Regions from separate parts of the Cerasibacillus sp. genome, predicted to be linked through region 1. Evidence: a T-box and tRNA genes for the amino acid it is inferred to sense, from the RefSeq annotation. Region 1 holds a T-box; the other regions hold tRNA genes.
What was found. A T-box is a leader RNA that pairs with one kind of tRNA and senses whether it is charged. The one in region 1 lies ahead of argS (arginine--tRNA ligase), so its partner is inferred to be a tRNA-Arg.
Positions count from the first base shown of each region.

Region 2: it encodes a tRNA-Arg, which carries the amino acid that the T-box ahead of argS (arginine--tRNA ligase) is inferred to sense. The anticodon was not compared.
Region 3: it encodes a tRNA-Arg, which carries the amino acid that the T-box ahead of argS (arginine--tRNA ligase) is inferred to sense. The anticodon was not compared.

Region 1 is NZ_DATBTY010000054.1:20,214-26,099, reverse strand. Features, by position in the region: gene VIG73_RS09275 (ABC transporter permease) at 1-308, shown strand, start outside; gene VIG73_RS09270 (spore coat protein) at 393-827, shown strand; gene VIG73_RS09265 (DUF1273 domain-containing protein) at 908-1,462, shown strand; gene VIG73_RS09260 (hypothetical protein) at 1,550-1,834, opposite strand; gene VIG73_RS09255 (DUF1992 domain-containing protein) at 1,942-2,304, shown strand; T-box leader at 2,354-2,547, shown strand; gene argS (arginine--tRNA ligase) at 2,599-4,290, shown strand; gene VIG73_RS09245 (GNAT family N-acetyltransferase) at 4,371-4,892, shown strand; gene VIG73_RS09240 (NUDIX hydrolase) at 4,938-5,363, shown strand; gene VIG73_RS09235 (8-oxo-dGTP diphosphatase) at 5,365-5,829, shown strand.
Region 2 is NZ_DATBTY010000003.1:166,258-172,143, reverse strand. Features, by position in the region: gene dnaX (DNA polymerase III subunit gamma/tau) at 1-1,467, opposite strand, end outside; gene VIG73_RS01000 (hypothetical protein) at 1,654-1,866, shown strand; RNA gene ffs (signal recognition particle sRNA large type) at 1,915-2,179, opposite strand; gene tadA (tRNA adenosine(34) deaminase TadA) at 2,241-2,708, opposite strand; gene VIG73_RS00985 (hypothetical protein) at 2,747-2,884, opposite strand; gene hmpA (NO-inducible flavohemoprotein) at 2,880-4,064, shown strand; tRNA gene VIG73_RS00975 (tRNA-Arg) at 4,415-4,486, opposite strand; gene VIG73_RS00970 (deoxynucleoside kinase) at 4,641-5,276, shown strand; gene VIG73_RS00965 (deoxynucleoside kinase) at 5,300-5,886, shown strand, end outside.
Region 3 is NZ_DATBTY010000073.1:139,386-145,271, forward strand. Features, by position in the region: gene rapZ (RNase adapter RapZ) at 1-767, shown strand, start outside; gene VIG73_RS12650 (YvcK family protein) at 772-1,734, shown strand; gene whiA (DNA-binding protein WhiA) at 1,756-2,697, shown strand; gene VIG73_RS12660 (HPr family phosphocarrier protein) at 2,821-3,075, shown strand; gene clpP (ATP-dependent Clp endopeptidase proteolytic subunit ClpP) at 3,640-4,227, opposite strand; tRNA gene VIG73_RS12670 (tRNA-Arg) at 4,429-4,502, shown strand; gene dpsA (dipicolinate synthase subunit DpsA) at 4,543-5,421, opposite strand; gene VIG73_RS12680 (diaminopimelate dehydrogenase) at 5,560-5,886, shown strand, end outside.

The DNA.
Region 1 (5,886 bases):
TTATGATTGCCGGTTTATCGATTATCTGGAAACAAGTGAGTGCTTTTTTACAAATTTTACAGTTTATTATCGCAGCATTAACATTCATCTCAATCAAGCAAGCTCCATTTCTTGTTTACTTTCCATTTGTAAAAGGAATTGACCTCGTTAGACAGGTGATGATTAGTGGAGCCACATTTAGTGATATAACGATGATGGATTATTCAATTCTTATCATTAACGCAGTCGTTTATTTCGTGTTAGGTGTATTTGTTTATCTAGGTTGTGAACGCTTTGCAATGAAAAAAGGGTTATTAGCTCATTATTAAATCGAAAAATAGGTTACTGTCTTATACAATCCCTACACATCTGTCATAGAGTAATAGTGACATATCACAAGAAAGGGGATTTATATGGGCCGATTTAATCGTAGACCATGTCGTCGTGGATGTCCGAATCAAGTCGTATATCCGACAAAACATGACACAGTTCACAACTGTTTTGAATGTGAAGTAGAGCATATTCATCCATCCCATACAACAATAATGAATCATCATCTAGTAAAGAATAAACATATTTACCCTCATTCAACATCTGTTCAAAACACGTATGATAGTGTAAATATGTATGGTGGTTCCTTTGAGGTGCCAAGTCCAGGGCCGGGTACTGTAGCAGGGGCTATGTCACCAGGAGGACCAGGAGCTGTAGCAGGAGGAATGTATCCAGGGTCAGGTCCAGGGGCTGTAGGAGGCGCAATGTATCCAGGGTCAGGACCGGGTATGGGACAAATGGGTGTGATGGGTGCAGGTTATGGCCATTGTTCTTCACATTGCAAAAAAAGAAGGTAGATTAAAAAACTGGCTTGAAGGCCAGTTTTTTATTTTTTTAAAGAGAGATAGTATAATAGGGGGAGATGGAGGTATTATTGATGAAAGTCTTAGCTGTAACAGGTTATAAGCCAATGGAAATGAACATTTTTAAACACGATGATGAGCGGATTGAATTTATAAAATATGCACTAAAAAAACGGCTCATTCAATATATAGAAGAAGGCCTAGAATGGGTTCTTATTTCTGGACAGATGGGTGTTGAAATCTGGACGGGTGAAGTTCTACTCGACTTAAAAGAAACATATCCGATTCAATTAGCTGTCATCCCTCCATTCGAAAATATGGATCAGCGTTGGCCTGAACCGCAGCAGTTCGCCTATCAAGAATTGCTTATACAGGCTGACTTCTATAAACCACTATATCAAGGTGAGTATAAAGGGCCATACCAATTCCGCGCCATGAATCAGTGGCTCATTGAAAAAAGTGATGGCTGTCTTTTTCTAGTGGATGAAGATTTTCCCGGAAGTAATCGCTTTTTATTAGATGCAGCAAAATCAAAAGCTAATTATCCGATACTTACTTTAACACCAACTGATTTAGATGATGCTGTCTTAGAATGGCAAATGAGTGACCCGAGATATTGGGATTCGTAAATGGAATGGGAAGTCGGTGCTAATCTAATCATGTGCGGGTAGTGGATATGAGGTCGCATTGACGATTCAACGACCTCACCCTGTGTATCATTTTTTTGACAAATAGTGCTTTTTTAAGCTGGACATATTATCTGCAATAGCTGAAATAATAAATGTGGCTGCTGAACTAGCAAAGATTGCAAAGGCATAGATGTCTAGACCGGATAAATCAATTTTCATAAATATAGAAAGACCAATTAATATGACTCCTAAAGCGACCCCAGCTAAAGGAATAAAAAAATGTAGGTTTGAGTTTCTTTTTTTGAAAAATATATTTATACTTAATAATACAATGAATAAAACCAATGTGACTAAAAAGAATTTTAACATCATCATATTAACTCCTTACGATGAAATTTCTTTCATCATATCATAGTTCAACATCTTATGCGACATCATTAAAAGTACCGGTCTAATGAGGCCAAAAAAGGTGGGATAAAGTGTCAAAAAAGGAATATGAAATTGATGAGAAATTACAGTATCGCGATCATCTAACCGATATCATTAAGCAGGCAGAAGCTGATGGGCAATTCGATGATTTACCCGGAAAAGGCAAACCATTAAACTTAGGTCAACCAGCGACAAATCCATATGAGGCACAACTTCATAAGACGATGAAAGATAATCATATCTTACCTCGATGGATTGAATTAGGTCAGGACATTGATCAATTAAAAGAGAAAATGAAGACAATGGATAACCGGAAAGAAAAACGAAAACTCTTGAAAACAATCAATAAAAAAATTAAAGAATATAATTATATGTGTCCACCATCATTGCAAAGAATGCGTATTGAGGGATAAAAACTTTGACGGACCGTCCATATATCGTTATAATAATTAAAATTTTATAATTGATTCGCTGAGGAAGAGAGTAGTGATGCCCATAGTATAAAGCGAGGTAGGGATGGTGTGAGCCTACTAACTATCCATCATGAAACGCACTTCTGAGAAGCTTAATAAAGCCGGTTTATTTCCGTTATCTAATCTTAAAGTTGGTTCAACTGAACAATGAGAGTGGTACCGCGGGAATTTCTCGTCTCTAATTCATATTAGGGGCGTTTTTTTTTATGGGAAAATTGATTTGGAGGGATTCATATGGATATGAAAAAAATATATGCACAGTCGTTGTATAAGGAATTAGGTGCTTTTTTATCACTATCAGAACTCGAAAAATTAATCGAAACACCAACGTATGAAACACAAGGCGACCTTGCTTTTCCGTGTTTTGTTTTGGCAAAGCAATTTAGAAAGTCACCTGCTCTTATCGCAAGTGAATTGAGCGCAACAATTAACCATTCGTTGATAGAAAAGGTCAAGGCAGATGGACCTTATCTCAACGTATTCTTTAACAAAAAAGCTGTTAGTGAACAAGTGTTGAAGCATATTTTAACAGACCAACAACAATACGGTTCGACACATATTGGAAAAGGTAAAACAATGACGATTGATTTTTCATCACCAAATATCGCCAAACCATTTTCAATGGGGCACTTACGCTCAACTGTTATCGGTCAAACTCTAAGTTTAATCGCTGAAAAATGTGGTTTTGATGTCGTGAAAATTAACCATATAGGTGATTGGGGGACACAGTTTGGAAAGTTAATAGTTGCTTATAAAAAGTGGGGAGATAAAGCTCGTGTTAGAGCACAACCAATTATGGAGCTCTTCGAATTATATGTCCGTTTTCATCAAGAAGCAGAACGACATCCGGAACTCGAACAAGAAGCTCGAGACGCGTTTAAACAATTAGAAGACGGTGATGAAGCATCTTTACAGTTATGGACATGGTTCCGTGATGCATCATTACAAGAGTTTAAGCGGATTTATGATTTATTAGGGGTGAGTTTTGATTCCTATCACGGTGAAGCGTTTTATAACGATAAGATGGCAGACACCATTCAAGAATTAGAAAATAAAAACTTACTCACCGAGTCAGACGGAGCTGAAGTTGTTGAATTAACAAATGAGGAGTTGCCACCATGTCTAATCAAAAAATCAGACGGTGCCACCCTATATGCGACAAGAGATTTGACTGCAGCGCGTTATCGAAAAGAGACGTACGATTTTGATAAAATGGTTTATGTTGTTGGGCATGAACAACGCTTGCATTTTCAACAAGTATTCGCCGTGCTAGACAAAATGGGCTACGATTGGGCTCGGGATATGGTACATGTTCCATTTGGCTTTATCTTAAAAGATGGCAGGAAAATGTCCACCCGAAAAGGAAAAGTCGTCCTCTTAGAAGACGTACTGAAAGAAGCGATACAATTAGCGAAGAAAAATATTGAAACGAAAAATCCTAATTTAGCAAATAAAGACGATGTAGCACATGCAGTTGGAGTTGGGGCGGTTATTTTCCATGACTTAAAACATGAACGCAATCATAATATTGAATTCGATTTAGAAGATATGCTCACCTTTGAAGGTTCGACAGGGCCATATGTCCAATATACACATGCACGTGCTTGCTCTATCTTAAGAAAAGCGGGAAGAGGAAAAGCTGCAGAATCATTTTCTGGTTTAACCGATTCCTACAGTTTTACCGTTATTAAAAAGATGCTCGATTTTCCTCATGCTGTGACACGTGCTTTAAAAGATTATGAAGCATCACATATTGCGAAACTATTACTTGAACTTGCGCGCGCATTTAATCAATATTATAGTCAAGTGAAAATATTACAAAATGATTCAGAAATGAATGCTCGGCTGGCACTCGTTCAATCAGTGACAATCGTGTTGAGTGAAGGGTTGCGTTTATTAGGAATGAAAGCACCACAAGAAATGTAAAATGACCCGTTCAATTGTTAGAATATATGTTATAATCTCACTAAAACATAGGAATTTTTAGATAATTAGGGGGTGGAGAAATGAAGTATAGACAAGCGGTCTATAAAGACATTCCACAGCTCGCTAAAGTACATGTAGACAGTTGGCGAACAACGTACGACGGGATTGTGCCACAATCGTTCCTATATGAAACACTTACGTATGATTCGCTAGAAAAAAGATGGGAAATGATATTAGCTCATCATCAAGCGATTGTAGCAGAAAATGAAGAAGGATCTGTGATTGGCTTTGCATCAGGTGGCATCGAACGAAGTGGAAAATATGATTATGAAGGCGAATTGTATGCTATCTATTTGCTTAAGACATATCAAGGGAAAGGCATCGGTAAGAAGCTCGTACAGATGATAGCTGAACAATTATTTAGAGAACAGATGCATTCAATGCTCGTTTGGGTATTAAAAGATAATGACTCAAAGTATTTCTATGAATCGCTCGGTGGAAAATATGTTGATACGGAAATCATTAATATTGGTGGTAAAAAGCTAACTGAAATTGCCTATGGTTGGGATTCTATACAACCGTTGTTACCTGTTAAAGAATGAGATAGCACATGTTATGTGGAAAAACAATATAAAGGGGATCTGCCAATGAAGACATGGTTTGGTGCTGCAGCCGTATGTATCAATGAAAATTTTGAAATTTTAATGGTTAAACAAGGGCTACCTGATGAAGAGAAAAAATGGACCATACCAAGTGGCGGGAAGGAACCGGATGAAACATTTGCATCATGTTGTTTAAGAGAACTATATGAAGAAACAGGCTACGAAGGTGTTGTTGAACGTCTTCTATATATTAAGACTGATGTCATAGAAGAGAATCAAGTTGAAGTTCATTATTATGAAGTGGTGATTACAGGTGGGGAAAAAACGCTACATGATCCAGATCAACACATTTATGAAATTGAGTGGAAGTCGGCAAGAGAGATTCAACATTTAAAGCTTAGCTTTCCAAAAGATCGAACGTTTTTATTAAATTATATTGAAAAGAAAAGAATGACAACAGAAGGGATGTAGTATGTTACCATATACGATTTGTTTTATTAAAAGGAAAAACGATATTTTACTATTAAATCGCAATCAATCTCCCAATCTAGGATTGTGGAACGGTGTCGGTGGAAAGTTAGAAAATGATGAAACAGCAGATGCCTGTGTTTTAAGAGAAGTAAAGGAGGAGACAGGCATTATCTTATCAGAAGTGAATTATAAAGGAATGATCACTTGGAATGTCGATGATTTATATAATGGAGGCATGTATGCATATATGGCAACGGTACCTGATACATTTGAGTATGATACACCTATTTCGACACGTGAAGGCATCCTCGAGTGGAAGAACCTTGACTGGATTTTGTTAGAGAATAACCGGGGTGTAGTAAGTAACATCAGATATTTTTTACCACATATGTTAAAGGATGACCAGATTCGCCACCACCATTTCATCTATAAAAATGAAAAAATCGTTTCATGCATTTGCGAGTAATAGGAATAACACCCATCCTTTCTGATTATATTTGTATAAACTGAAAGGATGGGATCA
Region 2 (5,886 bases), on a different contig from region 1:
CAAAAATAAGGAACAATGGATTTCATATTTAAATGCGACAACAACTGCCTTTGGTGATGCCGCTACTGGTTTAGAGTCCTGAATTGTCGCATGGGCTGGCGCGCTAGTAGCCTTTAATTGTGATAAAAACGTCGCCCAATCCGCTTGGACTTTACGAAGCATATCTTTTTGTGCTTCCTGTAATGTAAGACGAATACGCTCAAATGGCACTTTATAACTGTTCTTTGATGGCCTCATTTGCCTTTTTTGCGGTTTTTGAACGGCCACTTCTTGTTGTGGCGATGTCGTCGTTGTTTCCTTTAATGATTGAACTTCTTTTTCTAATTGGTTGATTTTATGAATGACTGGAGAAGCACTTGTATCTTGCTCTGTCGCTTGATTTTGATGGCGATTCGTAATAGAAATGAGAGCAATCTCAATAAATACTTTTGGATTATTCGTCCACTTTATTTCCTGCTGACAATCATTCATGCGCATAATAGCTTCTTGAATCCACGCTACTGATATAGCTTCAACTAGTGTCCTAAAAGTTTCATCGACCGTTGCACGTTCTAATAACGTTTCTAATGTCGGTGCGCTTTTATAAAGTAATAGGTCACGTAAAAAGTAAATCATATCGTAAACAAAGCGACCGGGGTCTTTCCCGTGCTGGATCAACTCATCAAAGAGTGACAAACTGGTTTGAATATCTTGCTCATACATCGCTGTCACAATATCTGTTAAAATATGTTGCGACACACCACCTGTGACAGCCAACACGTCCTCTAGTAACACTTCACCATCACTATAAGAAATGGCTTGATCGAGTATACTAAGCGCATCACGCATTCCACCTTCAGCCGCTAGAGCAATCGCTTGTAACGCTTCTTCTGAAACAGGTGTTTCTTCTTCACTTACAATATGATGCATACGCTGAACAATCGTTTGCGATGAAATGGGTTTAAAATCAAAACGTTGACACCGAGAAATAATGGTTAGCGGAATTTTATGTGGTTCCGTCGTCGCTAAAATGAAAACAACATGTTTAGGAGGTTCTTCTAAAGTTTTTAATAACGCATTGAACGCACTCGTTGATATCATATGCACTTCATCAATAATATAAACTTTGTATGGAACTGATGTTGATGCATACTTGACATGATCACGAATATCACGAACATCTTCAACACTTGTGTTTGAAGCCGCATCCATCTCGATGACATCAGAAATTGAACCATCTAAAATACCACGACATGCTTGACATTCATTACAAGGTTCTTCACTTGGTGCCTGCTCACAATTGATCGCTTGAGCGAAAATTTTGGCAGCACTTGTCTTCCCTGTCCCACGTGGGCCAGAGAATAAATAAGCATGCGAAAATTGATTATTTAAAATGGCATTTTGTAATGTTTTTGTTATATGTGATTGACCAACTACATCTGCAAATGTCCGTGGACGCCATTTTCGATATAATGCCTGATAACTCATTTCACATGTTCCTTTCCATCGTCTCTTCTTAAGTATATCTTAAACATTGGGTGATTGTGAACTATTATCGAATGATTTTCTGTTTTACTATTTTTAGATGATTCCTTTGATATAATAGAAATTAGAATTGTTAATGTGTGCGATTACAAAAAATTGATGAAGACTTATGATAAAAGAGGGGTCTAAGTGGATAAAATTGCTAAAACAATTTATTTAATTAGCTTTATGATTCTCTTTGCCATTCAATATAAAATTGTTGGTCTAATTAATGATGCTTTTCTTCATTTTACGGGTGTTTTTCTTTTTATTCTCATGTTTTGTGTTGTTCCTGGAATTGTATTAGTTTCTCTTACATTAGCACGGAAATTGACAGACCTGTATGTCAACCGAAAAAATTAACCCCTTACTACCAAACAGGTACAAGGGGTTTCGTTTTATCTATGTATGCCGTGCACCCGCAGTCGATGGAACGGACCTATGCGTTACTTAAGTTCATGGCTCAGCTTCGGTAACCCCACGGCACACAGAAATGACCACTTACTGCTGCTTCCTTCCGGACCTGACAGGGTTCATGGGTTTCTGTTGCGCAGGACCTAAGCGTCAACACCAATTCCTTAAGGCAGACCATAAATCCGGCCACCTCGATTGGGAATTCAGTCTCGCTATAGCGGATTGCGAGTACAGGGTGCCGCTAGCTCCCCACTTAGCACGGTAATACTCATTATACTTTTTTTTCTTATAAAATGCAATGGGATTTATTTATTTGGATAAATTTACTTAAGTTTCTTCTTAGCTTGACGTAAATGTCGGAAAAAACTTGTTAAAAGCATACGACATTCCTCTTCTAGTACACCATGTGTGACATCAACTTGATGATTAAAACGTTCTTCCTCTAAAAGATTCATTAATGTCCCGGCACAACCTGCTTTCGGATCTGTTGCCCCATAAACAACGCGATTTATGCGTGACTGGACAATGGCCCCAGCGCACATCGGACATGGTTCTAATGTGACATATAAAGTACAGTCCTCTAAGCGCCAACTCCCTAACTTCTTATTCGCCTCTTGAATCGCTATAAGTTCTGCATGTGATAATGTTCTTTGCGTTGACTCACGTACATTATAGCCCTTACCAATTACTTCCCCGTTATAAACAATCACTGCTCCAATAGGCACTTCATTCATTTGTTCTGCTTTCTTCGCTTCTTCTATCGCTAAAGACATATATTGTTCATCTGTCATATTTACCACCATCATTTATTTTTTATTAACTTGTAGAATTAATCGTCAAATCCCATTAAGGCAAGTAGTTCTGGTTCATTTACTATTAAATCGTTTAATGTATATTGATCAAGAACTTTATGAAATGCTCCTAATGCTTTATTTAAAACATGTTTTAATTTACAAGCAGATATCATTAAAGCGACTGTTCCCGTATTACAAAAACATGGTACTGAAATTACGGCTCGCTTCTACCAATTAATGTTCAAAAACCATCCCGAATTAAAAAATATATTCAATCAAACAAACCAACGTAAGGGCGATCAATCACGTGCACTTGCCAATACTGTCTATGCCGCAGCTCTTCACATCGATCGTCTTGAAGATATTTTACCACATGTCATGCCGATTGCTCATAAACACAGAAGCTTAAATATTAAACCTGAGCATTATCCAATTGTTGGAAAACATTTATTATTAGGAATGAAAGATGTGCTAGGGGAAGTAGCAACACCTGAAGTGATTGAGGCTTGGGAAAAAGCTTATAATGAAATAGCCAATGTATTTATCTCAGTTGAAAAAGGAATGTACCAACAAGTTGAAGATAAACCAGGTGGATGGGCAGACTACCGCGATTTCAAAGTAACGAAAAAGATAGTTGAAAGTGATGTTATTACATCATTCTATTTAGAACCTGCTGATGGAAATCCATTTCCTAACCATAAACCAGGTCAGTATTTAACAATTAAAGCGGAGATTGATGGACAATCATATACACATTTACGCCAATATACGATTTCATGTGCGACTGGAGAAGGGGTATATCGCATTAGCGTTAAACGTGAAGATGCGACAGATAATAGTCCACGTGGTATTGTGTCTAACTATTTACATGAATATGTTCATGAAGGAAGTATTATTCCGGTCAGTGCGCCAGCAGGTGATTTTATTCTTGACATCGATGACACAAGACCTCTTATTTTATTAAGTGGTGGAGTTGGGTTAACACCGATGATGAGTATGTTAGAAACTGTTATTAAAGAACAACCAAACCGCGAAGTGCTCTTTATCCATGCGGCAAGAAATGAGAAGGTACACGCGATGAAAGAACGCGTTCAAGACATTGTTAAAGAACTTAAACAAGTATCTAATTTTACAGTTTATAGTGAGCCGGAGAAAGCGGATCACTGTGATAACGTCGGTTATATTGATTACGATTGGTTAACGCCTATCTTACCAACAAATGATGCTGCCTTTTATTTCTGTGGGCCTGAAGGGTTTATGGAAGCAATGTACCGTCATTTAAGACAATTTCATGTATCTGAAGCAGATTGCCATTTCGAATTCTTCGGATCTGCAAAAGATATGACAGCTTAAATCAATCAAACTTAAAAAGAGTCTGAGACAAATAGATGCTCTATCAAAGAAAATCCGAACGTAGTGCATATTCATCGCTTCGGAAATATACTTCGCTTTCACCACTCCGGGTACAAGTGCGACATCTCCTTAGGCTCACTTTGTTCGCCTTCGGAGTGTCTTCTTTGCCGCTTAGCGGCTGGTGAGCCTCCAACGCACAGGACGTCCTAGTGTCGGTGTATGCCACAGGACGTGACCGTACCTAGCCGACCAGGAGGCTACGTATATTTCCTACGCTAAAATAGTACAATGTTCGTCTTTGAGTTGAGCATATTATTTTTGTCCCATCTCTTTTTTTAATGACACACTAACGTCCCTGACAGGAGTCGAACCTGTGCACATAGCTTAGGAGGCTACTGCTCTATCCACTGAGCTACAGAGACAAACAAATAATATTATACACTAGAATTGCCATTCGGTGAACTACATTTTTTTCGTTAATTAAGGACTAAAAGCCCGTTCATTTTACATGGTACAAGCCTATACTCTATGCTAGAATAATAAATTATAGGTAGCTTGAACAAGGAGGGATTGCTAATGAAAGATGTCCCTTTTATAGCCATAGAAGGACCCATTGGGGTGGGAAAAACATCTTTAGCAGAAAGACTGAGTTCCCATTACGGTTTCCATCTTTTAAAAGAAATCGTCGATGAAAATCCGTTTCTTGGGAAATTTTACGATGATATCAGAGAATGGAGTTTTCAGACGGAGATGTTCTTTTTATGCAATCGTTTTAAACAATTAGAAGATGTGGAAAACGACTATTTAAAAAAACAGAAACCAGTCATTGCTGATTACCATATCGGAAAAAATATGATTTTCGCCCAAAGAACATTACAAGGAGATAAATTAAATAAATATAAACAAATTTATCAGATTATCACAGAGGATATACCTCTACCGAACATGATAATTTATCTTCATGCTAGTCTAGATACACTTTTGGACCGTATCGAATGCCGCGGGAGAGAAATTGAAAAAAATATCCAACCCGACTATCTTGAACAGCTTTCTCAAGATTATGACGTGTTTATGAAGCAGTTTGGACAAAAGAATCCACATATCCCTATCATTCGAGTGAATGGTGATGAAATGGATTTTGTAAATCGAAAAGAAGATTTAGAAGCAATCATTAAACAAGTTGATGAAAAATTAATAGCTTACTCGCATTAATTTTTATACAGGAGGACATCAAGATGAATTTACGGGAAAAATATAATATCCCAAATGACAGTATCATTACCATCGCTGGAACGGTAGGGGTTGGAAAGTCAACAATGACCAAAGCCTTATCACAAGCTCTTAATTTTAAAACTTCATTTGAAAAAGTGGATAATAACCCATATTTAGAGAGATTTTATAAAGATTTTAAACGTTGGAGTTTTCATTTACAAATTTATTTTCTAGCAGAGCGTTTTAAAGAACAAAAAAGAATGTTTGAATATGGTGGGGGTTTTGTGCAAGATCGTTCTATCTATGAGGATACAGGTATTTTTGCAAAAATGCATTATGAAAAAGGAACGATGTCACCAGAAGACTACGAAACATACAAGAGTTTATTTGAAGCCATGGTCATGACACCATATTTCCCACATCCAGATTTACTCATATATTTAGAAGGATCATTAAAAGATATATTAGAAAGAATCGAAAAACGTGGTCGCGATATGGAAAAAAGTACCCCAACTTCATATTGGAAAGAAATGCATCGACGATATGATGATTGGATTAACAGTTTTAATTCTTGTCCCATTTTACGAATTGATATCAATGATTACGACTT
Region 3 (5,886 bases), on a different contig from region 1:
CACCAACATTATTACCAAAGTTTCTTGAATTAATGAGGGACTCTACAAATACGATTCAAAAAGTGGCTCTTGTCATTGACCTAAGAGCACGTGAATTCTTTGAGAACTTATTCGAATCTTTAGATGCATTAAGTGATGAAGAATCATTTGATGAACATATATTGTTTTTAGATGCAGAAGATGAGCAACTTGTCAGCCGTTATAAAGAAACGAGACGCTCTCACCCTCTAGCTGTCGGTGATTTACCGTTAAAAGGAATTAAACAAGAAAGACTTTTACTTGATGAATTAAAAGGGCGTGCTCAACATATTATCGATACAACGAATTTAAAACCGAAAGAGCTACGCGAGAAAATTTTAAAAGCATATAGCGAAGAAGAACAAGAAGTATTTTCAGTTCATTTATTATCATTTGGTTTTAAATACGGCTTGCCGATTGATGCAGATTTAGTTTTTGATGTACGCTTTTTACCAAATCCACATTACGTCCCGAATCTTCAACCTTTAACAGGATTGAATGCCGATGTATCATCATACGTCTTTAAATGGTCTGATACACAGAAGTTCCAAGAGAAAGTGATTGATATGTTAGAATTTATGCTTCCGTTATATAAAAAGGAAGGAAAATCACAGCTTGTCGTCGCCATCGGATGTACAGGTGGACAACATCGTTCTGTTGCACTAGCAGAGTATTTCGCTAAATTTCTTTCGAAAGATTATATTACACATATTACACATCGTGATATTGATAAGCGGAAAGGATTATAGAGAAATGAATACAATTCAAGATAAACCGCGGATTGTAGTCATTGGTGGTGGGACAGGCATGCCCGTATTATTACGTGGTTTGAAAAATATGCCTATTGATTTAACAGCTTTAGTGACAGTAGCTGATGATGGTGGGAGCACTGGAAGGTTACGTCAAGAAATAGACATGCCTGCACCAGGAGACATTAGGAATGTCATTGCAGCTATGTCAGATGTCGAGCCGATATTAATTGATTTGTTTCAGCATCGTTTTTCCATTGAAAACGGGCTATCTGGACATTCGATGGGGAATTTGTTATTAGCTGCCATGGCTTCTGTTACGGGTGATTTCTACACAGGTGTTAAAGAACTATCACGCGCATTTGGGGTAAAGGGCAAGATTTATCCTATTTCCAATGAAAATTTACAATTACATGCGGAAATGGCAGATGGAACAATTATTTCAGGTGAATCAAATATCCCGCTAGCTCGTAAAAAGATTGAACGTGTTTATTTAACACCTGAACATGCTCAACCATTTCCACATGCCATCGAAGCGATTGAACAGGCTGATCTTGTCGTCATTTCACCAGGTAGTCTCTACACGAGTATTTTGCCGAATTTAATTATCCCACGAATTGATCAGGCACTCCAAAAGACAAAAGCGAAAGTTGCTTACGTATGTAATGTGATGACTCAGTTAGGGGAAACGACGAACTACACAGCGGCTGATCACGCACAGGCCATTATTGATCATGTAGGTGATAACTGTTTAGATGCTATTATTGTCCATAATGAATCAATTAGTGATAAAATGCGCCAGCGTTATGCTATAGAGCAGGCAGCTCCTGTTGCTTTGGATCGAAATCGATTAATCGATATGGGGATTGAAGTAATTGAAGGCGATATTATTACCAATCAATATAAAACGATCCGACATGATACAGAAAAAATTTCAACATTATTATATTCACTAGTCGTTCAGTGATAATAAGAAGGAGGGAGCGTTTTGTCCTTTGCTTCTGAAATAAAAAATGAATTAACACGAATTGAATCAGATTCATGTTGTATGATAGCGGAATTATCTGCATTAATTCGTATGAACGGGGTCATTTCATTTTCTGAGCATGGATATGCTTTAGACGTACCGACGGAAAATGCTGCGATAGCAAGAAGAATTTATACGTTAGTAAAAGAAAAGTATAATCTTCCGATTGACTTGCTCGTTCGTAAAAAAATGAAGCTAAAGAAGAACAATGTCTACATCGTTCGTATTACGACAAAAGTTCGAGAGTTACTTCAAAACTTAAAAATTTTTGATGAGGAACCTTACACATTTGTTCATGACATATCAAATGAAATTGTTAAAAAAACATGCTGTAAACGCGCCTATTTACGTGGTGCATTTTTAGCAGGTGGTTCCACTAACAATCCAGAAACGTCATCATACCATTTAGAAATATTTAATGTGTATAAAGATCATAATAAAGCGTTATGTGATTTAATGAATGGATTTGGATTAAGAGCAAAACAGTTAAAGAGAAGAAATGGTTATATTGTTTACTTAAAAGAGGCGGAGAAAATCACCGAATTTCTAAGCATTGTTGGGGCGCATAATGCGTTGTTTAAATTTGAAGATGTCCGGATTGTACGGGATATGAGAAATTCAGTTAATCGGCTCGTTAATTGTGAAACAGCGAATATAAATAAGACAATCGGTGCCGCGTTTAGACAAATGGAAAACATTAAGCTGATTGAGCGTACCATCGGGTTAGACGCCTTACCAGATAGACTTCGCGAAGTAGCTATTGCAAGGATGGATAATGAAGAAGTATCACTAAAAGAATTAGGCGAATTAATTCCAAGTGGAAAAATATCTAAATCAGGTGTTAATCATCGGATGAAGAGAATAGATGAAATTGCGGATAAAATACGCGACGGAAAAATTTAAGAGCAATAAGATAGATAATAGTTAACGTTTTAAAAGGAACATGGTATAATAACAAGTATTTATAGTCGTGTTTACTTATCATTTTTTTGAGAGCGTTTCCTAAGATTGGAGAGGATGATATCATTGGTTGAAAAAACAGTCACAATAGAATTAGATACGGGCTTACAGGCGCGTCCTGCAGCACAGTTTGTACAAGAGGCAAATCGCTATTCATCTCATATTTTCCTAGAAAAAGACGGTAAGAAAATTAACGCTAAAAGTATTATGGGATTAATGAGCCTAGCTATTACTAAAGGTGAAACAGTAACATTAATAGCAGACGGACCAGACGAAGAAATGGCATTAAATCATTTGATTACCTTTGTCTCTAAATCTTAAATCTATACTTGTGAAATGAATAACAAACATTAATAGGGCCGTTGGGGAATGAAGGGCCTAAATTAAAACCGGTAGAGAATATATTTCTTAGCCGGTTTTTTCATTGTAGAAGAACTGAATTAAAGGTGTGATTTAAGTAGCGAAATCTCCCATTGGGTGTAGAGAGTAGATCCCAGATCCCTCCACTCCGTACGATCTTTACAAAGTGGTGAATGAAATGCGGAGTAGACTGCAGCACTCCGTACGAACATCGTCAAAAGATGAAAGTAATACGGGGTAGACCGCTACACTCCGTACGAACATCGTCAAAAGATGGAAGTAATGTGGAGTAAACCGTTCCACACCGTATAATACTCCCAAGATCGTATAATAACATGCAGAGTAAAGTTTTATCCTTTCTACGTCATATAAATTGGAAAATCTCCATTATAATGATGAGTAGAGTAGGACAAGGCCTACAAATATTACTTTTTGACAAAACTATTGTTCATTCAAGGAGATATACAACATAATAAAAAAGTGCTTCCCAATAACCAAATCGGAAAGCACGTTATTTATTCTCTATTATTTTTCTTTACGCTCGAGAATACTGTCAATTAATCCGTAATCAACGGCAGCAGGTGCTGTCATGAAATTGTCACGATCTGTATCGCGCTCAATTATTTCAATCGGCTGACCAGTTCTTTCAGAAAGAATTTGGTTCATTTTATCACGCATTTGTAAAATACGTTTTGCGTGAATTTCAATGTCTGCCGCCTGACCTTGTGTTCCACCTAATGGTTGATGGATCATAATTTCACTATTCGGTAATGCATAGCGTTTACCTTTTTCACCAGCTGCGAGTAAAAAGGCACCCATAGATGCAGCCATACCGATACAAATCGTTGAAACGTCTGATTTAATAAATTGCATGGTATCATAAATGGCCATTCCAGCTGTAATTGATCCACCTGGTGAGTTGATATATAGAGAAATATCTTTACCTGGATCTTCTGCTTCTAAAAATAGGAGCTGGGCAACAATTGAGTTGGCTACATTATCATCAATGGCACTTCCGAGCATAATGATTCTGTCTTTTAATAAACGTGAATAAATATCATAGGCACGTTCTCCACGGTTAGTTTGTTCAACAACTGTAGGAATTAAATGCATTTTCAATTTCCTCCTTAAATGACAATAATATGAAATCTAATTTTATCATAAACTAAAGGTCAATGAAGGTCAAACAATAAAGATTATGTTTAACATATATCATCCATATTAACCGATTATCCCGTGAAATAAACAATTTATCCTAAAAGGGCTTGTCATAAAATATAAAAGACGATATAATGAAACTTGTGTCATTAATATGCGCCCGTAGCTCAGCTGGATAGAGCAACGGTTTCCGGTACCGTGAGTCGGGGGTTCGAGTCCTCTCGGGCGCGCTTAAAAAATGGCGAGGAGGGAAGTTTCCTTGCCATTTTTTTATTCCTTCATCAAATCAATCAACACATCCGCAATGATTTTCCCAGCGGTTTTAGCGGCTACTTTTCCGGGAATCCCAAGTGCATGAATGGCTTTAATCTCTCGTTCACTCGCTTTTGAGAAATCTGTTCCCCCTGGATTAGAAGCAAGATCAATGATTAATGAATCCGAACACATCTTTACAATTGCCATTTCATCAAGAACGAGATAAGGGACGGTATTGATAACAATTTGAAACTGGTGAATGACTTCATGAAGCTTATCAAAATAAATGCCTCTCATTCCCATTTCCTTTAACCGTGCCCTGTCTTTCGACTGCCTGACACAAACAGTAACATGTGCACCAACAGCAGCAAATAATCTTGCAACAGACATGCCGACACGACCGAAGCCTAGTACAAGAACATGTGAATCATGAATTGTTTCATCGGTGTGCTCCATCGCGATATGTAAAGTTCCTTCAGCAGTAGGTATAGAGTTTAATATGGCAAGATCATCACGGTCAAATAAAGTGACTAATGATCTACCCGAATTCACCACTATTTGTTTTAAATACGCATTCGCCACACCCGTATAAATGACACATGTCTCTTTCGTTTTACTTAATATTTTCTCTGTTAAAACAAGCTTTGTATCAGCGTATGGACATAGTTCGACTGCCCCTTGATCATTCACCCCAGAAACAGGTAAGATCATAGAATCAATTTTAGAAAAATCAATGTTCGCTAATGTGTCATGAAGCACATTGTGTAAGGAAAAAGCATATTGCTCCCAACCAGCAACAATGACTTGAAAATCTGCTTCAGCAAGTGACTGAACGACTTCTTTGTAACGAGCATCTCCACCAATAACTAATACACGGTGTACAAAAGTTGTCAATTGAATCAGCTCCTCTCGTATTTTTCAAGTATATGTTTACGATAACAAATCAATCTATTTGTTGCTTCATATATAGTATATTTTTTGCTGAATATGTCTAAAACGACTATAATTGTAACAATAAAGGAGTGGCATAAAATGAAGCAAAATGAAAAGATACGCATCGGAATTATTGGATATGGTAACTTGGGACGTGGAGCAGAATTAGCAATTCAGAATAACCCTGATATGGAATTAGTTGGGATTTTCACAAGAAGAAATCCAGCAACGATTGAAACGGCTACAGAAGGTGTTTCGGTTTATCCATATCATGATATAGAATCTTTTCAGGAAAAAATTGATGTGATGGTTTTATGTGGTGGTTCAGCGAGTGATTTACCGACGATGAGTCCAGAAGTAGCGAAACACTTTTCAATTGTAGACAGCTATGATAACCACGCAAAAATTCCTGAGCATTTTGAACGA